3 regions of the Bacillus sp. P4_E1 genome follow, and region 2 is predicted to be linked to each of the others. Evidence: predicted binding sites of a transcription regulator. Region 2 holds the regulator's gene; each other region holds the start of a gene.

Evidence for each region. The regulator Rex, encoded in region 2, represses fermentation and respiration genes when NADH is low (regulators of the CRP and FNR family bind a similar motif). The targets are predictions, from matches to a motif close to TTGTGAAATATTTCACAA.
Region 1: a site for Rex is predicted at 1,293-1,310, ahead of AC1DS7_RS22160 (DUF1641 domain-containing protein). Genes of this name have one in related genera too.
Region 3: a site for Rex is predicted at 845-862, ahead of AC1DS7_RS23690 (DoxX family membrane protein). Genes of this name have one in related genera too.

The regions. Positions count from the first base shown of each region.
Region 1 is NZ_JBFUIV010000018.1:98,073-100,347, forward strand. It holds gene AC1DS7_RS22150 (MFS transporter) at 1-207, opposite strand, end outside; gene AC1DS7_RS22155 (winged helix-turn-helix transcriptional regulator) at 602-949, shown strand; gene AC1DS7_RS22160 (DUF1641 domain-containing protein) at 1,380-1,820, shown strand; gene AC1DS7_RS22165 (NAD(P)/FAD-dependent oxidoreductase) at 1,865-2,275, shown strand, end outside.
Region 2 is NZ_JBFUIV010000040.1:5,282-7,556, forward strand. It holds gene AC1DS7_RS28025 (ABC-F family ATP-binding cassette domain-containing protein) at 1-439, opposite strand, end outside; gene AC1DS7_RS28030 (redox-sensing transcriptional repressor Rex) at 627-1,256, shown strand; gene AC1DS7_RS28035 (YdiK family protein) at 1,286-1,477, opposite strand; gene AC1DS7_RS28040 (CPBP family intramembrane glutamic endopeptidase) at 1,474-2,223, opposite strand.
Region 3 is NZ_JBFUIV010000021.1:77,818-80,092, reverse strand. It holds gene AC1DS7_RS23695 (S9 family peptidase) at 1-110, shown strand, start outside; gene AC1DS7_RS23690 (DoxX family membrane protein) at 292-798, opposite strand; gene AC1DS7_RS23685 (SDR family oxidoreductase) at 1,173-1,949, shown strand; gene AC1DS7_RS23680 (methionine ABC transporter permease) at 1,998-2,275, opposite strand, start outside.

The DNA of each region.
Region 1 (2,275 bases), on a different contig from region 2:
TAATGTTTTTCGCGACATACTAGCAGTTAGCGAAGTTAAAACAGGAGCACCGAATGCTACCCCTAATGCATATAAAGAAACGGTTAAACCCGCTGTTGTAACAGAAACATGTAAATCTTCCGAAATAGATGGTAATAAACCGACACTAATAAATTCGGTTGTACCAATTCCAAACGCACTAATTGCTAGTGCTAATAAAGCAAACATACTTCTTCGATTCGTCTGTACCGCTGAAGAAGATACTGTATATGAATTCAATTGAACTCCTCCTTAATGCGAGAAATCCAATCATAATAGTGTGATAAAAAGGCCTTTTTATCTTCTACAAAAATAATGTTACTGCTGATATATGCTATTATGAATGGCTTCACTCTTTTTTTGAAGAACGCACTTTAAAGTACGATAGGTACCAAAAAGTAACATAGGCACTTTTTAGTACCGTACTACTCATTTCCCTCTTACGTATGCTATTATGGAACATATTCAACATGATAAAAAGTACGTACTTTAAAGTGCTATAGGTACTTTTTAGTAACATTTAAATTATTTGGCTTCTTTTGTTGGAGAACTGAAATCTACATTCATCAAAGGAGATTTTTATATGAAGAAATATAATATTCCCGTTGAAGCGACTTTAGAGGTTATCGGCGGAAAATGGAAAGTCGTTATTCTTTGCCACTTAACGAAAGGTACAAAGAGAACGAGTGAATTAAAACGTCTCATGCCTGGTATTACACAAAAGATGTTAACACAGCAATTACGCGAATTAGAAGAAGACGGAGTTATTCAAAGAAAGGTATACAATCAAGTACCACCGAAAGTAGAATATTCTCTTACAGACTACGGTTGGTCTTTAGAATCCATTCTTGATTCTCTTTGTACTTGGGGCGAATGCCACCTTGAAAAAAGCGGTAACACATCAATGCTAATTACAGAAGGTGAACAATAAAAAAAGGAAAAAATGAACATAAATTTGTCCATTTCCTCCTTTTTTTCTTTATATATATGTACATTTTTAAGATAGATAAAATAATTTATGCGCTTTCATGCCTTGTCAGTACTAGGTTACAGAATCAATATCAAATAATTAGGAATCATTTTTATGTTAACATACGTGTATATAGTATATAATATAGGATATATATTATATACACTTTCCGATAAGGGAACTTTCCATTATGCGGACAAGCCATGTATCGGACAGTTCATAAATAATAGGTAGGACATTATGGTTTTGGATTTATGATTTCAGCTTACTTGCTGTCATAAATTTAAAGGCATTTTATTGTGCTTTGTGAAACTTTGTATAAAGTTTCATAAGCGTTTACTATCTTACCTATAAAAAATAAGAGTATTGCTATCGTAAAGGAGAATTGGAGATGCCAGAAACTATGACTCAAACAAAGCCAGAACAAGAAACTGTACAAATTTCTGCTAGCCAAGGACAACTTGATGTACTTGATCAGTTGTTAAAACCTGAGGTACAAGAATCATTAACAACACTAGTAGAACAGCTTCCAAAATTAACTGAGCTTGTTAACATTTTAACTAAGTCTTATGACTTCGCTCAAACTGTTGCTACTGATGAAGTATTAAAAAGCGACACTGTTAGTGCAATCACAGAGCTTGTAGAACCTGTAAAAGATACAGTGAAAAGCATGGCTGCAACTGCTATCGAAGCGAAAGATCGTGCTGATGAAAGCAACGAAGTTATCGGCCTGTTCGGTCTATTAAAATTACTAAAAGACCCACAAGCACAAAAAATGTTCCGCTTTGTGAACGCATACCTTCAAATTAGTGCAGAACGTAACAATAAATAATTTAACTTATAACAACAATTAGTAAAGACGGGGGATATCATACTATGTCAAAACAAATTGTCATCTTAGGCGCTGGTTATGGCGGTCTTCTTGCCGCTTTAAACGTACGTAAATATTACAGCAAATCAGAAGCACAAGTTACAGTGATTAACCAATACCCAACGCACCAAATCATCACTGAACTACACCGCCTTGCAGCTGGTAACGTTGCTGAGCAAGCAATTGCAATGCCACTTACAAAGCTTTTCAAAGGTAAAGACATCGATCTTAAAATTGCAACAGTTGAGTCATTCTCAGTTGATAGCAAAGAAATCAAACTAGCTGGTGGCACTACTTTATCTTACGATGCACTTGTAGTTGCTTTAGGAAGTAAAACTGCTTACTTCGGTATTCCAGGACTAGAAGAAAACAGCATGGTATTAAAATCTGCTGCTGATGCAAACAAAATCTACAAA
Region 2 (2,275 bases):
GTATATCCGCTTCGTACTGATAGCCGCCTTGATCTTTATAATCTAATTGTAATTGGTCATAATCAGCTAATAATTTCTCATATATAGCCGCATTTGAAAAGTTTTCTTCTTTTCCCATCTCTTGCTCTAGCCTTCGAAGTTTTGTCTCCATCTGCTGCAAGTGTGTAAAGACGGTTAACATTTCATCCCAAATTGTTAAAGACGTTTCTAATCCGGTATTTTGAGCTAAATACCCCATTGAGACATCTTTCGGTTTTATAATTTCACCACCATCATGAGATAACTCGCCAGCTATTATTTTTAATAATGTAGATTTTCCAGCTCCATTTCGTCCGACTAATGCGATACGATCTTTTGTTTGTACTTCCAATTTTATGTTTGCAAGAATCGTTTCTGCACCGTATAATTTCGAAAGCCCATTCACTTGTAATAATATCAATGTTTTCACCTCAAATAATTTCTTAACTTTGCCATGTTTATATTTCTCAATCATACTAAAAATAGTGTATAGTTTAAAATAAAGAGAGAATACTTCTTCTCTTTATTATACAAGGAAATTCATGAGTACTAAACTTCTGTATTTGATTCAAGTATAAGAATAAAGATAGGAAGAGAGGAGAGGTTATATGGATCAGCAAAAAATTCCACAGGCCACTGCCAAACGATTGCCTCTATACTATCGATTTATCCAAAACTTATCTCTTTCTGGTAAGCAACGTGTTTCATCAGCCGAATTGAGTGAAGCGGTAAAGGTTGATTCCGCAACTATTCGAAGAGATTTTTCATATTTTGGAGCGTTAGGGAAAAAAGGATATGGATATAACGTAAATTATTTATTATCATTTTTCCGTGAAACACTCGACCAAGATGATATAACACGCGTGGCACTTATTGGAGTAGGTAATTTAGGGACCGCTTTCTTACATTATAATTTCACGAAAAACAATAATACAAAAATTGAAATGGCGTTTGATGTTAGTGAAGAGAAAGTTGGGACAGAAATCGGAGGCATTCCTGTATATCATTTGGATGAACTAGAAGAACGTTTATCAACTGATATACAAGTGGCAATATTAACGGTACCCGCTACAGTAGCGCAATCTGTGGCAGATAGATTGGCAGAAACGAACGTGCATGGTATTTTAAATTTCACACCAGCACGCTTAAATGTGTCAGAGAATATAAGGATTCATCACATCGATTTAGCTGTAGAGTTACAAACTCTTGTTTACTTTTTGAAGAATTATCCACAATAAAACGCAGAGGAGATGACCTCTGCGTTTTATTATTGTTTTTTCTTTGTGAATTTAACTAAGATAAGGCGAAGTGCCAAATTAAAATCAATTGTTGCCATAACTGCAAATAGTATTGTCCACATATTCCAGATTGTATCTGTTACGTTCGTAATGGCGAAGCGTGTAAAGATACATCCAAGAAGAAAGTACAATGCAGCCATGAACAATGGTGAGTTTCTCATACTAAAAATCCTCCGATAAAGCCTTGCATTTTTTCAGCTTCTTTAATCATTTCTTGAATTTGCTCATTGCTCATAAAAATTTGTCCAATAGCGACTAATGTATTCATTGCCACATGGGCTGCTATAGGAACGATAATGCGTTTCGTTTGTACATATAAAAAGGCGAATACGAGCCCCATAGAAGTGTATACCAATAAGTGAGTAAAATCAAAATGAATCGCCGCGAATACAAGTGAACTAATGATAGCAGCAACAAAGAAATTAAATCTCTTATAAAGTGTGCCAAATAAAATTTTTCTAAATACGATTTCCTCTAAGATAGGTCCGATTATAGATACAACAATGAGGAACCAAGGTGTCGTTCTTGCAATTTCCATCAGCTTCATTGTATTTTCCGAACCTTGTTTAATTCCTAGTAGACGCATTTCGATCATACCGGCAATTATTTGGGAAGAGAAAGCTAAGAGAATACCGATTATAATCCAACCAACTGTAGCTGGGATCGTAACACGCATTTTATCTAAATGCCTGTCACGAATATCTATTCTAAGTAACCAAAGCACGATACATAATGCAACAAAGAAGCTAATGATTGCCCAATGTCCCGTTATGATTTGACCTTTTTCCTCCATGGTAAATCCTCTATTATCATAGAGCCCTGTTTTTAGGAGTAGTGGTAAGCCAACAATTCCAGATAACTGCATTAAAATGTATGTAACGATAATCCACCAATATTGTTTCTTCAAATGGTTTAACCATCCTTTCTAACTCTAGTGTATGAGATAAGGTAGGATAACA
Region 3 (2,275 bases), on a different contig from region 2:
CATATAGTTCTGATCAGCCAGGAATTAATGTGGCTATTATGAAGCAGAATTTGATGTGGTTTTCACACTATATTTTTGGAGAAAGTATGAAAGGTTTTAGGGTTTTATAATGGCTTGTTTTAGTCTTTAAGCTTTTTAGGTGCTTGAAATAAAGTCGTACACATTTATCCGGTTATATATGATTGAGTTTAACATTTCGGATAAGGCAAACTGTGAAATATTTTGGTGTAAATGAGAAAAGAGCCTGAATGTAGGCTCTTTCCTTATTTATATTTAAAAGATGAACTATTCTTATGCAGTTTTACTTAATTTATATGCTTCACGGTTATTTTTTTTGAAAAGTTTTGGGAAAACATAACCATCTAATCCAATACGTCCAGCATTATGTCCTGCAACTAAAATGAACATAGTTAAAATAAGTAGGTTTGGGTTTACACTAACAGTTCCGCTTAATAAAAATGAAAGGTTCATTATGATGCCGAAAAATGCAGCTGTTTTTGTTAATCCACCTAAGATCAAACCTAGACCTACTAAAATTTCTCCCCATTGAACTAAAAAGCTAAATAGGTCTGCGTTTGGAAGAACAAAATGTTGAAGAAAATCTGCCCACCAACCTTGTACTGCAGGGTGGTCACCTGATGCTTGAGCGATAGCTCCTTTTAGAAAACCACTTGCATCAAAAGACTGTCCAAAAACTTTTCCTATTCCAGCAGCGAGCCATGCATATCCTATGTAAAGTCGTAAAAATAATAATATGAAAGTAGCGCGTTTATCAGTTCTTAAAAAATTGATAACCATTGAAATCCCTCCAATGTATTGTATTTACATGTTTATTATATATCCATTGTGAATAAATTCACAATGGAGGAAATGTGAACAAAAATAGGTTAGGAGTAATTGTTATATTTTTTGTAACATTTCATCTATTTTGGTAGACTAATAATGGAGATATATCAAAAGGAGGCAAAGAGTAGATATGTGGATGAACTTGTAATGATTAGAAATTAGATAGATGAATTTTTCTCTCATAAGTGAGGGTTTATTTAGCTATCTGTAAATCATTCAAGGACTGCATATTTAGCTTGTACATCCCCTTTGTAAGGGTAGATGCCTATGTGGGGAAATTTATATCTCTTATATAAAATATGCGTCCTTTAAACTTGGAGGAGTATATGATGAATCAATTGAAAAATAAAGTAGCTGTTGTTACAGGTGTTAGTCGTCTAGACGGTATAGGAGCAGCTATTTGCACGGAGTTAGCAGAGGCTGGATACGATATATTTTTTACGTATTGGACAGAATACGATAAAGAGATGCCTTGGGGCGTTGATAAAAATGAACAAATACAATTAAAAGAAAAGTTGATACAAAACGGTGTCAAAGTATCGAGCATGGAGTTAGATCTAACTCAGAATGATGCATCAAATCAGCTTATAAATAAAGTTACTGAACAATTAGGGTACCCTCATATATTAATTAATAATGCAGCATATTCTACAAATAATGATTTCTCTAATTTGACTGCTGAAGAACTAGATAAGCACTACATGGTAAATGTTCGTGCGACTACATTGTTAAGTAGTCAATTTGCCCAAGGTTTTGATAAGAAATCTGGTGGTAGAATTGTGAATATGACGTCGGGACAATTTAAAGGACCTATGGCAGGAGAATTAGCGTATGCAACAACGAAGGGAGCAATTGACGCTCTTACTAGTACGTTGTCAGCGGAAGTAGCCCATTTAGGGATAACAGTGAATGCAATTAATCCAGGTCCAACTAGTACAGGATGGATGACTGAGGAGATAAAGCAAGGATTAAGACCGATGTTTCCTTTCGGCAGAATTGGTGAGCCAAAGGATGCAGCAAGGCTTATTAAGTTTTTAGTGAGCGAAGAAGCCGAATGGATTACAGGGCAAGTTATTCATTCAGAAGGTGGATTTAAGAGATAATTTTATAATTAAAAAGAAGGTATCTCATTTCAATGAGATACCTTCTTTTTAATCTTTCTTCAATCTTCGTGCAACACCATTCCCTAAAGACTGTAATCCTTGAACGAGGATAATCAAAATGAAGACTGTTGCATACATTACTTCAGGTTCGTAGCGTAAATGTCCGAATCGATATGCTAAATCACCAAGGCCGCCAGCACCTACAAGTCCAGCCATTGCTGTTGCACCGATTAAGCCGATCGTTGCGATTGTTAATCCAAGTACGAGAGACGGGCGAGCTTCTTTAACCATAACGTGCCAAATGATTTTTAAAGTAGAGACTCCCA